Regions from separate parts of the Pseudoalteromonas sp. P1-26 genome, predicted to be linked through region 2. Evidence: predicted binding sites of a transcription regulator. Region 2 holds the regulator's gene; each other region holds the start of a gene.

The links. Region 2 encodes sigma-54, which starts transcription at its own class of promoters, with help from an activator protein. Its sites were predicted from a motif close to GTTGGCACGNNNNTNGNNT; they were not measured.
Region 1: AN394_RS07230 (EF-hand domain-containing protein) is a predicted target of sigma-54. The motif match lies at 2,560-2,578, and genes of this name have one in related genera.
Region 3: fliE (flagellar hook-basal body complex protein FliE) is a predicted target of sigma-54. The motif match lies at 1,790-1,808, and genes of this name have one in related genera.
Region 4: glnA (glutamate--ammonia ligase) is a predicted target of sigma-54. The motif match lies at 2,284-2,302, and genes of this name have one in related genera.

Annotation. Positions count from the first base shown of each region.
Region 1 is NZ_LKDX01000010.1:9,741-14,566, reverse strand. It holds gene AN394_RS07250 (putative RNA methyltransferase) at 1-283, opposite strand, end outside; gene AN394_RS07245 (energy-coupling factor ABC transporter permease) at 280-930, opposite strand; gene xthA (exodeoxyribonuclease III) at 927-1,736, opposite strand; gene AN394_RS07235 (hypothetical protein) at 1,980-2,411, shown strand; gene AN394_RS07230 (EF-hand domain-containing protein) at 2,618-3,139, shown strand; gene scpB (SMC-Scp complex subunit ScpB) at 3,270-3,860, shown strand; gene rluB (23S rRNA pseudouridine(2605) synthase RluB) at 3,857-4,729, shown strand.
Region 2 is NZ_LKDX01000003.1:160,764-165,589, reverse strand. It holds gene rapZ (RNase adapter RapZ) at 1-785, opposite strand, end outside; gene ptsN (PTS IIA-like nitrogen regulatory protein PtsN) at 786-1,238, opposite strand; gene hpf (ribosome hibernation promoting factor) at 1,242-1,529, opposite strand; gene AN394_RS03450 (RNA polymerase factor sigma-54) at 1,557-3,053, opposite strand; gene lptB (LPS export ABC transporter ATP-binding protein) at 3,169-3,894, opposite strand; gene lptA (lipopolysaccharide transport periplasmic protein LptA) at 3,891-4,412, opposite strand; gene lptC (LPS export ABC transporter periplasmic protein LptC) at 4,402-4,826, opposite strand, start outside.
Region 3 is NZ_LKDX01000002.1:192,950-197,775, reverse strand. It holds gene fliF (flagellar basal-body MS-ring/collar protein FliF) at 1-1,398, opposite strand, end outside; gene fliE (flagellar hook-basal body complex protein FliE) at 1,419-1,751, opposite strand; gene AN394_RS02260 (sigma-54 dependent transcriptional regulator) at 1,922-3,325, opposite strand; gene AN394_RS02255 (PAS domain-containing sensor histidine kinase) at 3,322-4,434, opposite strand; gene AN394_RS02250 (DNA-3-methyladenine glycosylase I) at 4,562-4,826, shown strand, end outside.
Region 4 is NZ_LKDX01000005.1:18,424-23,249, reverse strand. It holds gene typA (translational GTPase TypA) at 27-1,850, opposite strand; gene glnA (glutamate--ammonia ligase) at 2,359-3,765, shown strand; gene AN394_RS04290 (DUF4124 domain-containing protein) at 3,899-4,420, shown strand; gene glnL (nitrogen regulation protein NR(II)) at 4,501-4,826, shown strand, end outside.

The sequences.
Region 1 (4,826 bases), on a different contig from region 2:
CACCACAGCCTAAATCAATCACTGAACTTGGTTCGAGAGATGCCACTAGCTCTGCTAAAGCTTGCTGTAAAAACAAATAGTGTCCGGCACTTAAAAAAGCGCGGCGAGCTTGCACCATTTCAAGATTATCGCCTGGTTGTTTAGATTTTTTATTTTGCACGGGAAGTAAATTGACATAACCCTCTTTGGCGATATCAAAACTGTGGTTGTTGTCACAACGGTAAGTTTTGTCGTTTAGAGTAAGTTCAAGTTTGCAAAGCGGGCAGTGATAGTGAAGACTCATGAGTCTAAATAGTCCTTATCATAAAAGGTTTTAACCCAATGAGGGCGATATGTGATCATCAAGGTAATGGCCATGCCATTGAGCATTGCTTCAGGAAACCAAATTATGGCACACAGGATCAGATAGTTTTCTGAAATCTCAATAAAACTGTAATCACCAAGCAAGTAATAAAACACACCGCTGGTAAGTATTTTAATACAGGCGATAACAGCAGCGGTTAAAAACGCGCATAAAAAGATATAAATAAAAAAGTGTCTCGGCAGGTAGCTATAGCAAAGCACAAAACACGAATAGCTCAATGTAATTGGTAAAAAAGCAGTAAACAATAAATGCACTGGCAGTATTGATACTGGCAACTGAGCGACTAATACCAAGAGTAAACTTGCAAGAAGGCTTGCAAAAATAGCCAGTCGCCAACCTAAAATTAGGGTCACTGCAGTGACCCCTAAAATATGCAATTCGAGGCCTGGCAATATCCCCGCTTTAATGCGCCACAGTACAGCAAGTACTAAAGCACATGCGAGCACACCAACTTGTCTTATTGGCGTTGCCAATAATTGAGATGCACTTTGCTTATCAAAGCTGAGCCAAAGTATTAGAGCCACACAGCTCCACAAAGGGAGCTGCCATTGCAGTGTGTCTATCATGCGTTAAATGTTGACCAAATTGGCGCATGATCAGATGGTTTTTCGATACCACGTAATTCGTAATCGATACCAGACTCAACACAACGCTCGGCAAGTGCTGGAGTTGCTAAGATCACATCAATACGCAGACCGCGGTTGTCATCAAAACCTTTTGAGCGGTAATCAAACCACGAGTATTGCTCGGTTTTTTCTGGGTAAAGTTCACGGAAGGTATCTTTAAAGCCCCAGTTTAATAAAGTGCTTAACCATTCACGCTCTTCAGGTTGGAACGAACACTTACCTGTTTTTAACCAGCGCTTACGGTTTGGTTCACCAATACCAATGTCGAGATCGGTCGGTGAAATATTAATGTCGCCCATCACAATAACATCTTGCTCTGGCGTGTGGTTATCTTCTAAGTGAGTCATTAAATCTTTATAGAATTGACGCTTATAAGGGAATTTGGTTTCGTGGGCAATATTATCGCCTTGCGGGAAGTAGCCATTCATCACCGTTAGGTCACGACCATTTTCTTGTGTCACGGTAACACTGATCATACGACGCTGTGATTCGTCGGTATCGGTTGCAAAGCCTTTAACTACTGATTTCGGCTCTTGTTTACATAACATAGCCACGCCGTAATGCGCTTTTTGACCGTGAAAATAAACGTGATAACCCATTTTTTGCACATCTTCGAGAGGGAAGGCCTCATCATGTACTTTGATTTCTTGTAAGCCAATAATATCTGGTTGATGTTTATCAATTACGGCTTGCAATTGGTGTAAACGAGCGCGCAGGCCGTTAATGTTAAATGAGATTACCTTCATGGTGCACCTATTATTTTTGTTTCAGTGTTTAGCGCAATTCTATCATCAAACTAGGGCTTATTCATGAGCTAATTACGAAAATCAAATTGGGTAAATGTTGATCAATTGCTGCTTAATTTAAAAACATTGTTAACTCACTATTAATTATTAAATTAAATAAATAATTCAGTTGATCTACTGATTTTTGTTTATATAATGCGCGCAAACCATCCGTTCATATTATGTACTATTTAAAGGTAAACCATGAAAAAACAATTAGTGATGCTTTCTCTTGCATGTATCTCATTTGGCTCATTAGCAAGCAACCCGCACTACTTTTCAGCTGATAACCGTATTGAATCAAAGTTATGTAGCTTAAGTGCGAACGAAGGGTTTACCGCTGCACGTAAAGAAGCAGCAAAGCATGGCATTTCAATGTCACGTTTTTCAAAAAGCATTTTATGTAACGGCACTGACATCCGTGAAATTGCTAAAAAAGCACAATCACAAGAAGCAGCAAAAGCAGCTGTTGAAGTGTTTGCTAAAAATGAGCAAAAAGAAACTCAACTTTGCATCACTGCACTTAAAAAAGGTTTAACACCTGTGCGTGAAAAAATTGGTAACTTAAATACGTTAAAATGTAATGGCGAAGCAGTAACAGACTTCGTTAAGCGTTACCAAAACGCAGCTATCTAATAGCGGCATTTTTGTTATTTGTAAAAAGCGCTCTTCGGAGCGCTTTTTTTATGAAAAAATTACAGCACTCTATGAAAAGCTTGCTAAATCATAGGCTTAACCCCAACTTAACCAGGCTGTAAGTGCTTGATTTTAGCCAATAAGGCATTTTGGCATTCAATTTGTAACAGTCGAAGTGAATCTAATCGACTACAAGGAAATGTCTTATGAACAAGTTAACTTTAGCATCAACAATTTTAGCAGCTTTAAGCCTTTCAGCATGTTCTGCAAGTAATTCGTTAGCAAAAATCGACAGCGATTTTGGCAGCCTAGATAATGACAATGATGGTTATATCTCTAAGGTAGAAGCTGACGATGATGCAATTTGGGATCATTTTTCAAATATCGATACCAATATGGATGAGCAAATCAGCCGTACTGAATTTAATGCATACATGCAATTAAATACGGGCAAGGTAGCAACTGATAGTGAGGTATCTGAATCAGCATTTAAAGCTGAAATCGCTAAATTTGACCCAATCGAAAATGACTTTAAATCGTTAGATAACGACAAAAATGGTTATGTTTCTATTGAAGAAGCCGATGACGACGATATCGCAAATCACTTTGGCTATATGGATAGTAACAAAGATAAGCGTGTAAGCCGCACTGAGTTTGTTAATTACATTAGCAAATATGGTAGCGACGTTGCCGAAGATGATGCCCTTGAAATGGTTAAAAATAGCTAATTTCAACATTCATTCATAAATATCCCCCAAAGCCAGTGTTTTACACTGGCTTTTTTACAATAATTTTTCCAACCTTGGCCGACTTCTGTCATAATAGAGCGTTAGTGATTTAAAATGACCTTTAGTAGCAATGGCCACAAAACGTATCAGTGATGAACAGTTAGTCGAAATCATAGAAGCCGCGATTTTTGTTGCTGGAAAACCTGTGTCTAAACGTCATTTAAAAGAGACAGTATTAGCTGATTTAAGCGTTTCTATGCCGCGCATTAATAATGCAATTGAACAAATTCAAACGCATTATCAAACCCGAGGCATTAAGCTTGTTGCAGTAGGCAGCGGTTACAGGTTTCAAGCCTGCGCTAGTTTAGCGCCTTGGCTGGCAAACTTATGGCAAGAGCGCGCACCTAAATACTCACGAGCACTACTAGAAACTTTATCCTTGATTGCCTATAGACAACCCATTACCCGTGGTGAAATTGAACAAGTGCGGGGGGTCGCTGTTGGCTCAGGAATAATTAAAACCTTATTAGAAAGAGAGTGGGTTAGAGTTGTTGGCCATAAAGAGGTGCCCGGGCGCCCAGCGTTATATGCCACAACATCCGCTTTCTTAGATTATTTTTCATTAGCTGGTTTAGATGAATTACCGCCGTTGCCTGAACTTCAGGAGAGTAAAATCAACCAGTTATTGAGCGATCCTTCTGTGAGAGAACTATCTGAATGAGTAATGTAGAAACTGAAAAGTTACAAAAAGTATTAGCCCGTGCTGGCGTGGGTTCACGTCGTGAAATGGAAAAATACATCGATGCCAATCGTGTGAGCGTGAATGGTAAAGTGGCACGTTTAGGCGACCGTGTTGAAGCAACCGATGTAATTCGAGTTGACGGTCACGTAGTAAAAATTGAAGACAAAGCAGACCGTATTTGTCGTGTACTTATGTATAACAAGCCAGAAGGCGAGTTATGTACACGTAAAGACCCTGAAGGCCGTCGTACGGTATTTGATCGTCTACCACGTGTTGATGGCGAACGTTGGATTGCAGTTGGCCGACTAGATATTAATACCGCTGGTTTAATGCTGTTTACTAACGATGGTGAACTTGCTAACCGTTTAATGCACCCAAGCTACGAAGTAGAGCGTGAGTACTCAGCTCGTGTGTTTGGTGAAGTGACTAACGAAACGCTACGCAATTTAACAAAAGGAGTTGAGCTTGAAGATGGTCCTGCAAAATTCTTAAACATCAAACCTATGGGTGGTGAAGGTATCAACCGTTGGTTCAATGTGACTTTAACAGAAGGTCGTAACCGCGAAGTACGTCGTTTATGGCAATCACAAGATGTTGAAGTATCGCGTCTTATCCGTATTCGTTACGGTAAGTTAGAGCTTGATAAGCGCTTGCCACAAGGTGGTTGGGCTGAGCTTGATTTAGACACGGTTAACTATTTACGTAAAACAGTACAACTAGGCCGCGAAACGCAAACTAAGCTGTCGGTTATTCCTGAAAAGCGTAAAGACAAGCGTGCTAAAATTAACCAAATCCGTAAGGCGGTTAAAAAGCACAATCAACGCGCTAAACAAACTAAGCGTCGTTAAAAACTATTTTCAAACTTGTTTGCAAGTAGAACACTTCACACTTGCAAACAGGCATAAAAAAAGCAGCGATATCGCTGCTTTTTTTGTTTCACAATGC
Region 2 (4,826 bases):
CCAATTGTTTGCGCTAAGTAAACAGAGCGATGCTGGCCGCCGGTGCAACCAATAGCAATGGTCAGGTAACTGCGGTTATTACGCTCTAAATGTGGCAACCAAGTTTGCACAAAGGTTTGTATTTGCCAAGTGAACTTTTGCACTATGCTGTGGCTAGCTAGGTAATCTTTTACTGGTTGATCAAGGCCAGTTAGTGGCTTTAAATCAGGTTCCCAGTGTGGGTTAGGTAAAAAGCGTGCATCAAAAACGTAGTCAGCTTCTTTTGGAATACCATGCTTAAAGCCAAACGACATAAAAGTAATAATTAGCTTTTTATCTTTTTTACCTAAAATCTTTTCGCGAATTGATTCTGCTAACTGATGAACACTCAGATCAGTGGTATCAATCATAAAGTCAGCGCGAGTGATCAACACATCAAGCAGGATTTTTTCTTGTTTAATGGCCAGATCAAGCGGCAAAGAATCAATAGATAGTGGATGCAAGCGGCGTGTTTCTGAAAAGCGTTTGATCAGAGTTTGGTCATCACTGTCTAAATAGAATAGTGTTGGGTTTGCGAAACCTGGCAGGTACTCAAGAATATCATTAAATTCTTGCTGCTCTTTCGGTAAGTTACGTACGTCGATACTGACCGCTATTTTATCGTAGTTATCAGACACACTACGTACGAGCGAAGGCAGTAAATTAACCGGAATATTATCAACGCAATAATAGCCTAAGTCTTCAAGTACTCGTAAAGCGACCGATTTACCTGAGCCTGAGCGACCGCTGATAATTATTAATTCCATTTATGCCTCTGCTGATATGACCTGAAACAGTTGCTGATCGGTAGTAGCACTACGCAGCTGTTTACAAAATTCTTTATCTTTAAGTCTATCAGCAATTGTTGATAAGGTCTTTAGGTGAAGCTGACAGTCACCATCTGGTACGATGAGTGCCACAAAAATATCAACTGGACGATTATCAATTGCATCAAAATTAATAGGGGATTCACTCACTATCACAAATGCATGAGGCTCATCTGCGCCGCTCATTCGGCCATGTGGAATAGCAATACCTCGGCCAATGCCGGTGCTACCTAGTTTTTCTCGGTTGAGTAAAGCATCTAGGATATCTTGTTGCGATAAATGAGGAAGCTGCTGGTGGGCCAGTTCGCTGATATATTCAAGAATTCTTTTTTTGCTATTAAAAAGGACCGCAGCTTTGCTGCAGTCCTGGTTAGTAAGTGAACTTAGTTTCATAATTTAATGTCGAGCTAATTTCTCTTTGTGTTTAATGACTTGGCGATCAAGTTTATCGATCAGTGAGTCAATGGCTGCGTACATATCTTGATGTTCTGTAGAAGCGAATAATTCGCCTCCGTTTACATGTAAAGTTGCTTCTGCTTTTTGGCTTAATTTTTCTACATCTAGAATGACATGAACATTATTAATATGGTCAAAATGCCTTTCTAGTTTTGCAAACTTGGTGTTTACATAGTCTCTTAATGAATCTGTGATTTCTACATGACGACCAGTTAAATTTAGTTGCATAAGCATTTTTCCTTCTATGTAAAACGTCTAAATCAGACTCTTACGCTGATTAGACGGAGGTATTGCTAGAGACTCACGATATTTTGCAATTGTACGTCTAGCTACTTTAATTCCTTGCTCAGCCAATATATCTGCAATTTTGCTATCACTCAATGGTTTAGCTGAGTTTTCTGCAGCGACTAACTTCTTGATTAAAGCGCGTATTGCTGTAGAAGAACACTCACCACCATTTTCGGTGCTGACATGGCTTGAGAAGAAATATTTCAACTCAAAAATACCCCGTGGGGTATGCATATATTTTTGCGTTGTTACCCGTGAAATCGTCGATTCATGCATTTCGACCATTTCAGCAACATCATTTAGCACCATCGGCTTCATTGCCTCAGGGCCATGCTCAAAGAAAGCTTGTTGTTGTTGAACGATACAGTTGGTCACCTTTAATAGCGTATCGTTACGGCTTTCTAAGCTCTTAATAAACCACTTTGCTTCTTGTAAGTGAGAGCGAATAAATTGGCTGTCGCTACTTGATTTAACAGAGCGAGACATAGCTGCATATTGGCTGTTCACTCTAATCTTTGGCATACAATCTGGGTTTAACTCGACTACCCAGCGGCCTTTCACTTTTTTCACTGATACATCAGGTATAACGTACTCAGATTCTTCGCGTACTATGCTATCCGCAGGCTTAGGATTTAAGCTGTGGATGAGCGTCATCACTTCTTTAAGCTCGTTTTCTTTAAGCTTAGTCTTTTTCATCAAAGTTCGATAGTCGCGACTCGCTAATAATTCGATATGCTCAGATAAAACCATTTTAGTTTCAGCTAAATATGGCGTATCGGCATCGAATTGGCGTAGCTGAATGCACAGACATTCTTGTAAACTGCGCGCGCCAATACCCACAGGATCAAATAACTGAATTCTTTTTAAGACCGCTTCGACTTCATCAAGTTCGATTTCTTCTTCATCGTTATTTTGATTAAAGCTTTCGACGATATCTTCACAGCTTACCGTTAAAATACCTGAATCATCGATAGCTTCTACAATTGCGACAGCAATCGCTTCATCAGTAGGGCTAAATGGCGTGAGCTGTAATTGCCACATTAGGTATTCGTGAAGAGTTTCGGTTGATGCACCTTGATAGATAGACTCATCTTCAGGCATTGGCCCTGATGATGTTGAAGGGGCGGCACTCATGTACTCATCCCAAGTAACATCCATGGCTAAGTCATCGCTTACGGTGTCTTTATTGAGAGCATCACTACTTTCTTGCTCGTACTCGCTAGGTGCTTCTTCGGCAGACGCGCTGACTTGCACATCGTCAGACTCCGCTTTTTGCTCATTCTTGCCGGTGCTTTCTTCATTGTAATCCGCTTCTTCCACTTCAAGTAGGGGATTACTATCAAGCGCTTCTTGAATTTCTTGCTGGAGATCCAATGTACTGAGCTGCAACAAACGAATAGCTTGTTGCAGTTGTGGAGTCATTGTAAGTTGCTGGCCCATGCGCAGCTGTAATGATTGCCTCATGTATCCCTAACAATCCTTTTAAAGTTATCGATAACTGTGCAAACACAGTTAAGTCATTATCGATTTATTGTCATTGTTATTAGTCTAGCAGATGCTCTAGTCGCTGGCGTAATGGTTACAGCCTGAATTGCTCGCCTAGATATACATCGCGTACAGTTTGGTCTGCTAATACGTGCTCAGGTGTGCCTGATGCAATTAGCTCCCCATGAGAAACAATGTAGGCTTTTTCACAAACATCAAGGGTTTCTCGAACATTATGGTCAGTAATTAGTACACCGATACCACGATTTTTTAGGTGCTCAATAATTTTCTTTATATCTAACACTGAAATCGGATCAACACCAGCAAAAGGCTCATCTAAAAGAATAAATTTAGGATTAGCGGCTAATGCACGGGCAATTTCAACGCGGCGGCGTTCACCACCTGACAGCGCCATACCTTGGCTATCGCGAATGTGTTGGATGCTGAATTCATCGAGTAAGCTATTTAGTGTTTCTTCGCGACCTGCTTTGTTTAGATCTTTGCGGGTTTCTAAAATAGCCATCAAGTTTTGGTAAACCGTTAACTTTCGAAAAATTGACGATTCTTGTGGCAGATAGCCGATACCTAAGCGGGCACGATTGTGCATTGGCAAAAGGGTAATATCGTTATCATCAATGCTGATTTTACCTTTGTCGCTTGGAACTAGGCCTACAATCATATAGAAGGTGGTGGTTTTACCCGCACCATTTGGGCCAAGCAAGCCAACAATGCTGCCCGCTTCAACTTCAAGACCGACATTTTTAACCACTTGGCGGCCTTTATAGCTCTTAGCTAAAAGCTCTGCTTTTAATGTACTCATGGTTGGCCTTTATTGTCTTTTTTATTTTCAACAGGCACTAAAATAGTGTGTACACGATCTGTTGAGTTTTCGTCTTTTTCAGCACTGATCAGCTGCTGTGCCATATCATAGGTAATGCTTTTTGCTGTCACTTTTTGACCAGCTTGAGTAACTTCAGCTTCACCATTTAAGGTTAAGAAGCGTTTTGCAACATCATAACGAACTTCTTCGGCGCTGGCGCTCATCACGGTGCCATCAGTTTGCTTTTCTTCGAAGTAAGCAGGCTTACCTGTGGCAATAATTAACTCTACTGTACCCTCGGTGTCACCGCCGTGTGCTTCAAGGCGTTCAGCGGTAATACGACGATTACCATGCACGATCTCTACGTTACCTTCAAATATGCCAACGCCATCTTTTAGTTTACCTACTTGGCGATCTGAGCTAATGCTAATTTGAGCGCCTGTTTGCTCGGCAGCTGCGCCCGAAAAGGCAATCAATAAGCTTGGGATCAGGAGTAATTTCTTCAGTTTATTGGTCATAGTATATGGTTCGTGTATGGTTAGTTAACTCAACAATTTCGGTTTTTAAATCGGCTTTTAAGCCTTTACCGGTAATCTTTAAATTCGGTCCTGTTAGTGTCACAGGTTGCTTAGAAAACATGGTCATTTTATCAATATCGACATTAATGTTTTCTGCTTTTATATCTTCAATCATGCCGTTGTGGGTTAAGTTTTTAGCAACTACATCCCCTTCAAAAATCAGCTGATCGTTTTCATACAATGTGGCTTCTTTGGCTTTTACTTGCCAAACATGCTGGTCGCCATAAATAGTAAAAATAGGTTGCTCAAAAAAGGTAAACCCTAATTGTTGATACAACTCCATTTTAGCAGCAGCCACTTTATGACTAATTTTGCCTTGCTCATCATACGCTGTTTGCTTTAACGCCACAGCAG
Region 3 (4,826 bases), on a different contig from region 2:
TGCTAAGCGTAGCATCTTCATGAACCAATCTTGCTCCCAAAGTGGAACTTCAATCGCTTCACCAGCATCTTCACGAACAAATGGCACTGTGACAACCTCAAGTGCATCACCACGCTGCATATCAAAACCAACACCGCCTTGTAATAAACGACGAATATTTGACAATGCTTCTACAGAGCGAGGAACCATGGTTGTTTCACCATTTTCACCCACCTGCGGTACATAATCAACGGCAACTGAAACACTGATACGACGAATAACACCGGTTTGCTGACGCTTATGCGAAATTGTTGTATCAAGCTCGTAGTTACGTGTTGCTTCTTTATGCGAACGACTTGGGTTCGTTGCTGAGCCTGCTCCACCTTGGCCTGCAATTTCTGGAATATTAGAGTTAACTGGCGGCTGATTCGTTAGCGCACCAGGAATGCCCACTGCAAGACCACCGATGTTGTTTTCTTCGAACGTGGTTTCACTGCGCACAGCGGGTAAGTCTGGGTTATAACGTTTTTGTGTTTCTTCGACTGCACTAAAGTCCATGTTTAAATCGACTTGCGCGGTATAGTTACCTAAGCCTACAACTGGAATAAGGATGCTATCGATTTTATTTAAGTACTCTTCTTCACGCTTACGTTCAATTTCATACTCTTTACGAGAGCGAGCAGCAAGTGAGTTTTGTGAGCCTGAATTAAGTAAGCGACCATTTTGATCGGTAACAGTAACACGCTCTGGCGATAAACCTTGGACTGCTGAGGCAACAATATCAACTACTGAGTCAACTTCTTCACCGTCAAGTGTACGACCGCGTTTTAAGGTAAGCACTACCGTCGCTGAAGGTTGTTTTTCGCGACGAGCAAATACGTTTTCTTTTGGAATAGCTAAAAGTACTTTGGCGCGAGTAACATTTTTTAGCTCTTCGATGGTACGTGCAAGCTGTTGCTCACGACCATGTTTTAAACGTTCACGTTCAAGGCGTTGGCTAACACCAAACCCCATGTCTTGCATGATGATGTCAGTCCCTGAGCTTGGCGCTTGCTCTAGGCCTTCACGAGCCATCAATAATTTGATGTTTTGGTATTCACCTTCTTCAACAGAGATGACGTTACCATCAAGTTCGTAATCAATCTTTTGAGCGTCTAAAAAGTCCAGCGTTTGAATAAGCTCTTCCGTTGGCATTTTGCCAAGCGGACGCATATCTGGTTGACGAGCCCAAATAATAATAAAAATTGCGATAGCCAAACAGATTGCCAAAGCGATCACTAAAGTAACCTGACGTAAAACATCTACACCGTTTAAGGCACTTAGGTAGCCTGACTTTTGCTCTTGTTGATCATCAGTATCGTTTGAGTCGATACCGCCGCCTGCTAAGGCTAGATCAGTTGATTGATTAGATTGCGCCACAATAATTCTCCACTACCTAGTTACACAGGCATGTTCATGATTTCTTTATAAGCTTCAACAAGTTTATTTCGAACTTGCACCGTAGCTTCAAAAGCGACTGATGATTTTTGCGAAGCAATCATTACGTCAGCTAAAGAAACACTGCGATCACCCATTTCCATTGCTGTTACTTTTTGCTTAGCGTCTTGTTGTAAGCCATTCACTGTATCAAGTGCATTGGTAAGTAAATCACCAAACTGTGCCGACGATGTTGGCTGAGTTTGTGTTGGTAAATTATTAATTGAGTTACTACGGCCTACTTCTGAAGCCATAGCTTGCATTTCTTGAAATAATGCGCTGTTTTGAACTTTCATAATACTCTCTGACAATGCAGTTTACTTATGCACTGATAAAGCACAAACCGTGCCACAAAATAAAACAAGTAAATTCAATAACTTGAATTATTAATTTCACATGTCAGAGTTTTGACAGCAAACAAGCTCACAAAAATGTGAGCTTGTTTGAGTAACTTTTTGGAAGGAGTTTATGCTGGTAAGGCTATACCCAAGTCTCGCATTTGCGCCAGTTTATAACGTAACGTGCGCGGACTAATACCTAAGGTTTCTGCAACCTCTTTACGCTTACCGTTACAACGCGCTAAGGTTTCTAAAATAATACGATGCTCTTTGTCTTTCAGCTCGTCTTTGTAATTACCTTGCTCACTCACTTGTGGCACGGTATCTAAATTAACTTCAACAGGCTGTTCTTGATATACCGGTGCGTTGTGTGGCGGCGTAGCGACTGGCTTTATATCAACCGTAAGCAACTCTTCAATAAAGACATCATCTTGATGAATACTATTCCCATCACATAATATCAACGCCCGTTGAATAACGTTATCAAGCTCTCGTACGTTACCAGGCCAAGCATGAGATAGTAGCTTTTGTTTCGCACCCTCACTTAGTTGAGCGATAGGCTCTTTACTTTTCAGGCAATGACGCTCTATTAAATGCTCAGCCAATACAATAATGTCGCCAGGACGCTCGGCTAATGGTTTCCACATTAGCGGGAATACATTTAAGCGATAATATAAATCTTCTCTAAATAGATTTTCGCTCACTGCTTCTTTTAAATCTCGGTTACTTGTAGCTAGAACGCGAACATCAAGCTCTATCGTTTTACGACCGCCTAAGCGCTCTACTTCGCGCTCTTGAAGTACACGCAGTAATTTAGCTTGTAAGCCTAAATCCATCTCAGTGATTTCATCTAGTAAGATGGTACCACCTTGAGCTTGCTCAAATTTACCCGGGCAAGCTTGAATCGCGCCGGTAAACGCCCCTTTTTCGTAACCGAATAAGGTTGCTTCAAGCATGTTTTCAGGAATAGCAGCACAGTTAATAGCCACAAAGGGAGCATCGCTACGATTTGATTTATCGTGGATAAAACGAGCCAAGACTTCTTTACCCGAGCCACTTGGGCCGAGTACCATGACACTGGCATCTGAGCGGGCAACTTTGCTCGCGAGCTCTAATAGCTTAATACTTGATGGATCGGCAACGATTGGGCCATCGGTTTCTTTTTCCTTTTCAGGCAAATAACGACTCACCATATTAAGAAGCACTTCTGGTGCAAACGGTTTTGCCATATAATCAATCGCGCCTAAACGCATTGCTTCTACAGCATCATCGATAGTGGCATAGGCCGTCATCATTAATACCGGCAACTCAGGATAATTAAGTTTAATGCTACGTAATAGGTCAAGGCCGCTCATAGCGCCCATTTGCACATCACTAACAACCAATGAATAGCTATTTTGCTTAAGCAAGATCATCGCTTGTTCAGCGCTATCTGCAGCAACGCAATCAATACCCGACATTTCAAGGGTATCAATCAGTGCTTCTCGTAAGCCTGCGTCGTCTTCAACGACTAAAATAGAGTTAGTATTCATTTTGCCTCCGCTGACATTGGTTCTGCACTAATTGGCAAGATCAAACTAAAACATGCTCCCCCATGAGCATTATTAGTCACTTCAACCCGTCCTTGGTGCGCATTGGCGACTGAACTTACAACTGCAAGTCCAAGCCCCGTGCCTTGGCTTTTGGTAGTGTAAAAAGGTTCGAATAATTTGTTCGCATGACGTAAATCAACACCTGGGCCATTATCACTGACACTGATGCGAACGCAGTTTTCGCTAGTTTCGTCACGTTCGGCACTCAGGGTTACCACAGCCTCAGAGCCAATAATTTGAATACTGTTGTGGATCAGGTTTTGAATAGCACTCGCCAGAGCAGTTTTATTACCCATAATTTCAATATCTGGCTCAGGCAAGTTCACGCTAAGTTCACTGTTATTTTGTGCAACCATAGCATCAGCACCGGCTTTTACTTCATTAAGTAACTGTTGCATTGAAACGCTTTCGACCACTTGTTGCTCACCACTTTTGGCAAATAACAGCATATCGTTCACTTGGGTTTCTAAATCTTTTAAACGCGACATTAGCTTCGTATGAAAGTTGCCACGCGAGCTTTCTGGCAATCGCTTTGAGCCTAAATTGGCAGCATAAAGCATGGCCGCAGATAACGGTGTTCTGACTTGATGAGCAAGCGAAGCGACCATTTTGCCAAGCGCACTTAAGCGCTGCATATGTGCTACTCGCTTTTGTAATCGCCTGGTTTCAGTTAAATCTGTCATTAAAATTAACTGCCCTGGCTCTGGAGCAAGCGCAGTAATATCAAGCTTTATTAAACGGCCATCCTTAAGTGATACTTCATGTCCATCGTCTTGCTGTGGTCGAAATGAGCGTTGAATTACGCTAAACCACTTTTCACCTTCGAGGGGTTCACCTAGCATATCAATGGCAATTTGATTAGCTTTTGCGATCATGCCTCGGCCATCTAAAACCACCACACCCGCAGGCATGGTATCAACCAAATGACCTAACCAACTGGCTTGTTGGCGCAGCTCACTCAACTCACCCACATACTCTTCTTGTTGTAAGCATGGGTTATATTGTTTGGCTGTGATAAATTGTGGTTTTAGGACATTTGCTAAGGCCATAATCGATACTCAAAAAATCGTGTCTACCTAGCTAAATGCACAATCCGTACCAAATTTATTTTTGTTTTATTTCAATAAATTAAAGACAAAACAACACTGACAAAAAAATGACAATCGCGAGGGAATAATGCAAAAAGAACACCATTGTCGTTGCCCGTGGCTCGATACCAGCAAAGAAGATTATGTGACCTATCATGACCAAGAATGGGGGGTGCCATTATATGATGATCACCGCTTATTTGAATTTATAACCTTAGAGTCAGCACAAGCGGGACTGAGTTGGTATACCATACTTAAAAAGCGTGATGGCTATCGCAGTGCCTTCAAAAACTTTGTTGTCGAAGAGGTTGCCAAAATGACCGAAGACGACGTCGAAAGGTTAATGCAGTTTG
Region 4 (4,826 bases), on a different contig from region 2:
TAATTTTGTAAAACTAAAAGACCTTATTAGTCTTTAGCTTGACGGCTCGCACGCTTACGCTCACTTTCAGTTAAGTGACGCTTACGGATACGGATGTTTTCAGGTGTCACTTCCACTAACTCGTCATCATCGATGAACTCAATCGCTTGTTCAAGCGTGTAGTTTAGTGGTGGAACAAGTGTTTGTGCTTCATCTGTACCAGATGCACGAACGTTTGTAAGTTGCTTACCTTTAAGCGCGTTTACTGTTAGGTCGTTGTCACGGCTGTGGATACCGATAACCATACCTTCGTAAACTTCAACACCGTGACCGATGAATAACTTACCACGGTCTTGTAAGTTGAATAATGCGTTAGTAAGTGCTTTACCTGTTGCGTTTGCAATCATTACACCATTCTTACGAGCACCGATAGTACCGCCTTTGTGTGGACCATAGTGATCGAATGTGTGGTAAAGAAGACCAGAACCAGACGTTAATGTCATGAACTCAGTTTGGAAACCAATTAAGCCACGGCTTGGGATCATAAAGTCCATACGTACACGGCCTTTACCATCTGGAGACATGTCTGTTAGTTCACCCTTACGAAGACCAATTTGTTCCATGATAGAACCTTGGTGCTCTTCTTGACAGTCGATTGTAAGTGTTTCGTATGGCTCTTCTTTTTGACCATCAACTTCACGAAGGATTACTTGTGGACGAGATACAGCAAGCTCGTAACCTTCACGACGCATGTTCTCGATTAAGATACCTAAGTGTAACTCACCACGACCAGAAACACGGAAGCTATCTGGGTTGTCAGTTTCTTCAACACGTAATGCAACGTTGTGAACAAGCTCAGCTTGTAAACGCTCAAGGATGTTACGTGAAGTTACGAATTTACCTTCTTTACCAGCAAATGGTGATGTATTTACAGAGAACGTCATTGTTACTGTAGGCTCATCAACACTTAGCGGTGGTAATGCTTCAACGGTATTTACATCACAGATAGTGTCTGAGATTTTCAGCTCACCAAGACCTGTGATAGCAATGATGTCACCCGCGCCTGCAGACTCTGCTTCATGACGCTCAAGACCTAAGTAGCTCATTACTTGGCCAACTTTACCATTACGCTTAGTACCATCTGCACTAACAATTGTTACTTGTTGGTTAGGGCGAACAGTACCACGCTTGATACGACCTACACCGATAACACCGATGTACGAGTTGTAGTCAAGCTGAGAAATTTGCATTTGGAAAGCACCTTCAGGATCTGCATCCGGTGGAGATACTTCGTCAACGATCATCTGGAACATTGGTTCCATGTTTTCTGATGGCTCGTCTAAATCCATTGTTGCCCAGCCGTTGATAGCTGATGCATAGATTACTTTAAAGTCTAACTGTTCATCAGTTGCACCTAAGTTATCGAATAAGTCGAAAACTTGGTCCATAACCCAGTCAGGACGTGCGCCTGGTTTGTCGATTTTGTTGATAACAACAATCGGTGTTAAACCTTGTGCGAATGCTTTTTGCGTTACGAAACGCGTTTGCGGCATTGGACCTTCTTGAGCATCAACAAGTAGTAATACTGAGTCAGCCATCGAAAGTACGCGTTCTACTTCACCACCGAAGTCGGCGTGTCCTGGGGTGTCTACGATATTGATATGGTAGTCGTTCCAAGAGATAGCTGTGTTTTTAGCTAAAATGGTAATACCACGCTCTTTCTCAATGTCGTTTGAGTCCATTACGCGCTCTTCGTTACCGCCGCGCGTTTCTAATGTGCCTGATTGCTCAAGCAGTTTATCAACCAAAGTTGTTTTACCGTGGTCAACGTGGGCGATAATCGCTATATTTCTTAACTTTTCGATGCTCATATTTTTTCTCAGAGAAATTGAATCTCATTGATCCTGCAAGATCTACGCACTCACCTGCGTTTTCACCAGATGTCCCAGCATAGGATTTAAAAGGGCGCATATTATCCCTTAATAATGGCATGGATGAAAGTTTATCCAATATAAATTTATAAACTTTCTTCAAGCTTTTTATAAGTATCTGTTTTATAAATGACAAATTTATGAAAATTAAAGTGAATCTGAGCTCAAAACTGGCGAAATTTTCGTTTTTGAACCATATTTTGGCACTAAATCGTGTTCATAACAGAAAAATTGGCACGCTCAATAATTGTGCAAAACAAGGTCGCACTTTTTACGCACCAGAATGATCTTTTTACGCACCAATTTAGTGCAACAAAAGTTAACAAAACAAAGCCTTGTTTGTTTTTTGTAAGTCTAAACAAGGTGTTAAAAACATGGCACGAAACCAGCTTATATAAGCGAAAAGCAATAATGCAGCAAAAAATAAAACCCAACAATTGGAGGACACATGTCACAATCGGTTTTAGATTTTATCAAAGAAAATGACGTTAAGTTCATTGATTTACGCTTTACTGATACCAAAGGTAAAGAACAGCATGTTTCTATTCCTCATCATCAAATTGATGAAGATTTCTTCGAAGACGGCAAAATGTTTGACGGTTCTTCAATTGCTGGCTGGAAAGGTATCAACGAATCAGACATGGTACTTATGCCTGTTCCTGAGTCTGCGAAAATGGACCCGTTTTCTGAAGAAGCTACACTAATCGTACGTTGTGACGTAGTTGAGCCTTCAACACTTCAAGGTTATGAGCGTGATCCACGTTCTGTTGCAAAACGCGCTGAAGAGTACATGCGTTCTACTGGTATTGCTGACACTGTTTTATTCGGTCCAGAGCCAGAGTTCTTCCTTTTTGATGACGTTAAATACAAATCAGACATGTCTGGTTCTATGTACAAAATCGATTCTGTAGAAGCTGCTTGGAACTCAGATAAAGATTACGAAGGTGGCAACATGGGTCACCGTCCAGGTGTTAAAGGCGGTTACTTCCCGTGTTCTCCTGTTGATTCATCACAAGACTGGCGTTCAGCAACTTGTTTAGTTCTTGAAGAACTAGGTCAAGTAGTTGAAGCTCACCACCACGAAGTAGCAACTGCAGGTCAAAATGAGATCGCAACGCGCTTCAATACAATGGTATTAAAAGCTGACGAAATTCAAGAGATGAAATATGTTATCCATAACATGGCTCACCTTTACGGAAAAACAGCGACATTCATGCCTAAACCAATCGTAGGTGATAACGGTTCTGGTATGCACTGCCACCAATCTCTAGGTAAAGATGGCGTAAACATCTTCGCTGGTGACAAATACGCTGGTCTATCTGAAGAAGCTCTTTACTACATCGGTGGTATCATCAAGCACGCTAAAGCAATCAACGCATTTGCTAACGCATCAACTAACTCATACAAGCGCCTAGTACCAGGCTTCGAAGCACCAGTAATGCTTGCATATTCTGCACGTAACCGTTCTGCTTCAATCCGTATCCCAGTGGTACCGTCTGCAAAAGCACGTCGTATCGAAATTCGTTTCCCTGATCCAACAGCTAACCCATACTTAGCATTCTCTGCAATGCTTATGGCTGGCCTAGACGGTATCAAAAACAAGATCCACCCTGGCGATGCAATGGACAAAGACTTATACGATCTACCTGCTGAAGAAGCAGCTGAGATCCCACAAGTTGCATCTTCTTTATCTGAAGCACTAGCATCATTAGACGCTGACCGTGAGTTCTTAACTCAAGGTGGCGTATTCACTGATGACCTAATCGATGCATATATCGCGCTTAAAGGTCAAGAAGTTGAAAAACTTAACATGACAACTCACCCAGTTGAGTTCGAAATGTACTACAGCGTGTAACACACGCTGTAGCAGAATTATCTAAAAGATAATAAATGTGTGTTCTCAAGCCCGCTCTGCGGGCTTTTTTAATGGTAATTGAGCGGGTTCTACTCTACAGTTTTATTTAGATTAAAAAATGCAGGGTTGCAGGGTGAAAAGCACAACTTTATTGGTACTACCGCTGATTTTTATAAGCTTTTTTGGCTATAGCGCAGCGCAGAAAGTGTATTCTTGGAAAGATAAAAACGGCGTTTTAGTATTTTCTGATACACCGCGCCCTGGCGCTACCGAAGTAAAGATGAATACCCAAAACCTGACCATGCCAGCTACCGACACCAGCATACTTGATAGCGCACCAAGTGCGACACCAGTCAAATTTAAAGTCAGTATTGCTTCTCCTGCTAATGAAGCGACCGTGCGAGAAAATACCGGTTCAGTGTATGTCACCGCCCGAATTAACCCACGCTTTGAAAACGGATTTAAAGTACAACTTTTATTTGATGGCAATCCTCATGGTGCACCAAGTAATAGCACGACCTTTGCACTAAGAGAGGTCGAGCGTGGAGAACACACATTACAAGCTAAACTTTATGATGCTAATAATAAACTCGTTTCGGTTAGCCCAGTCAGCACCTTTTTCATGCACAGAACCTCAATTTATGGCGGAAACTAAGGTTTTTGGCATGACTTCTCGCAAAGTAAAAAGAGTATGCTAAGCTGCACTAAATTGAAACGCACTAAAATGGTGCAACCATGCTCAGTGAAACACATTTTAACTCTGAACTGCTCGACAGTATTTGGAAAAATTTAAGTACTGCTGTCATTTTACTCGACCGAGATTTTAAACTGGTTTATGCAAACGATAGCGCCAGTGAGCTTTTAGGTTTAGGACCCAAGCGCATTATCAACCAACCGTTCGATAACCTATTCAATTACCACTCAATAGACTTAAAACGCATTGCTCAGTATTCGTTGTTCGATGGTGTTGATTGCCACCAGCATAGAGCTGACGTGGTGTTCGTCGATTCTCGCCATGCCAAGCTGACCATTAGCACGCGACGAATAAGCAGCAATGATGA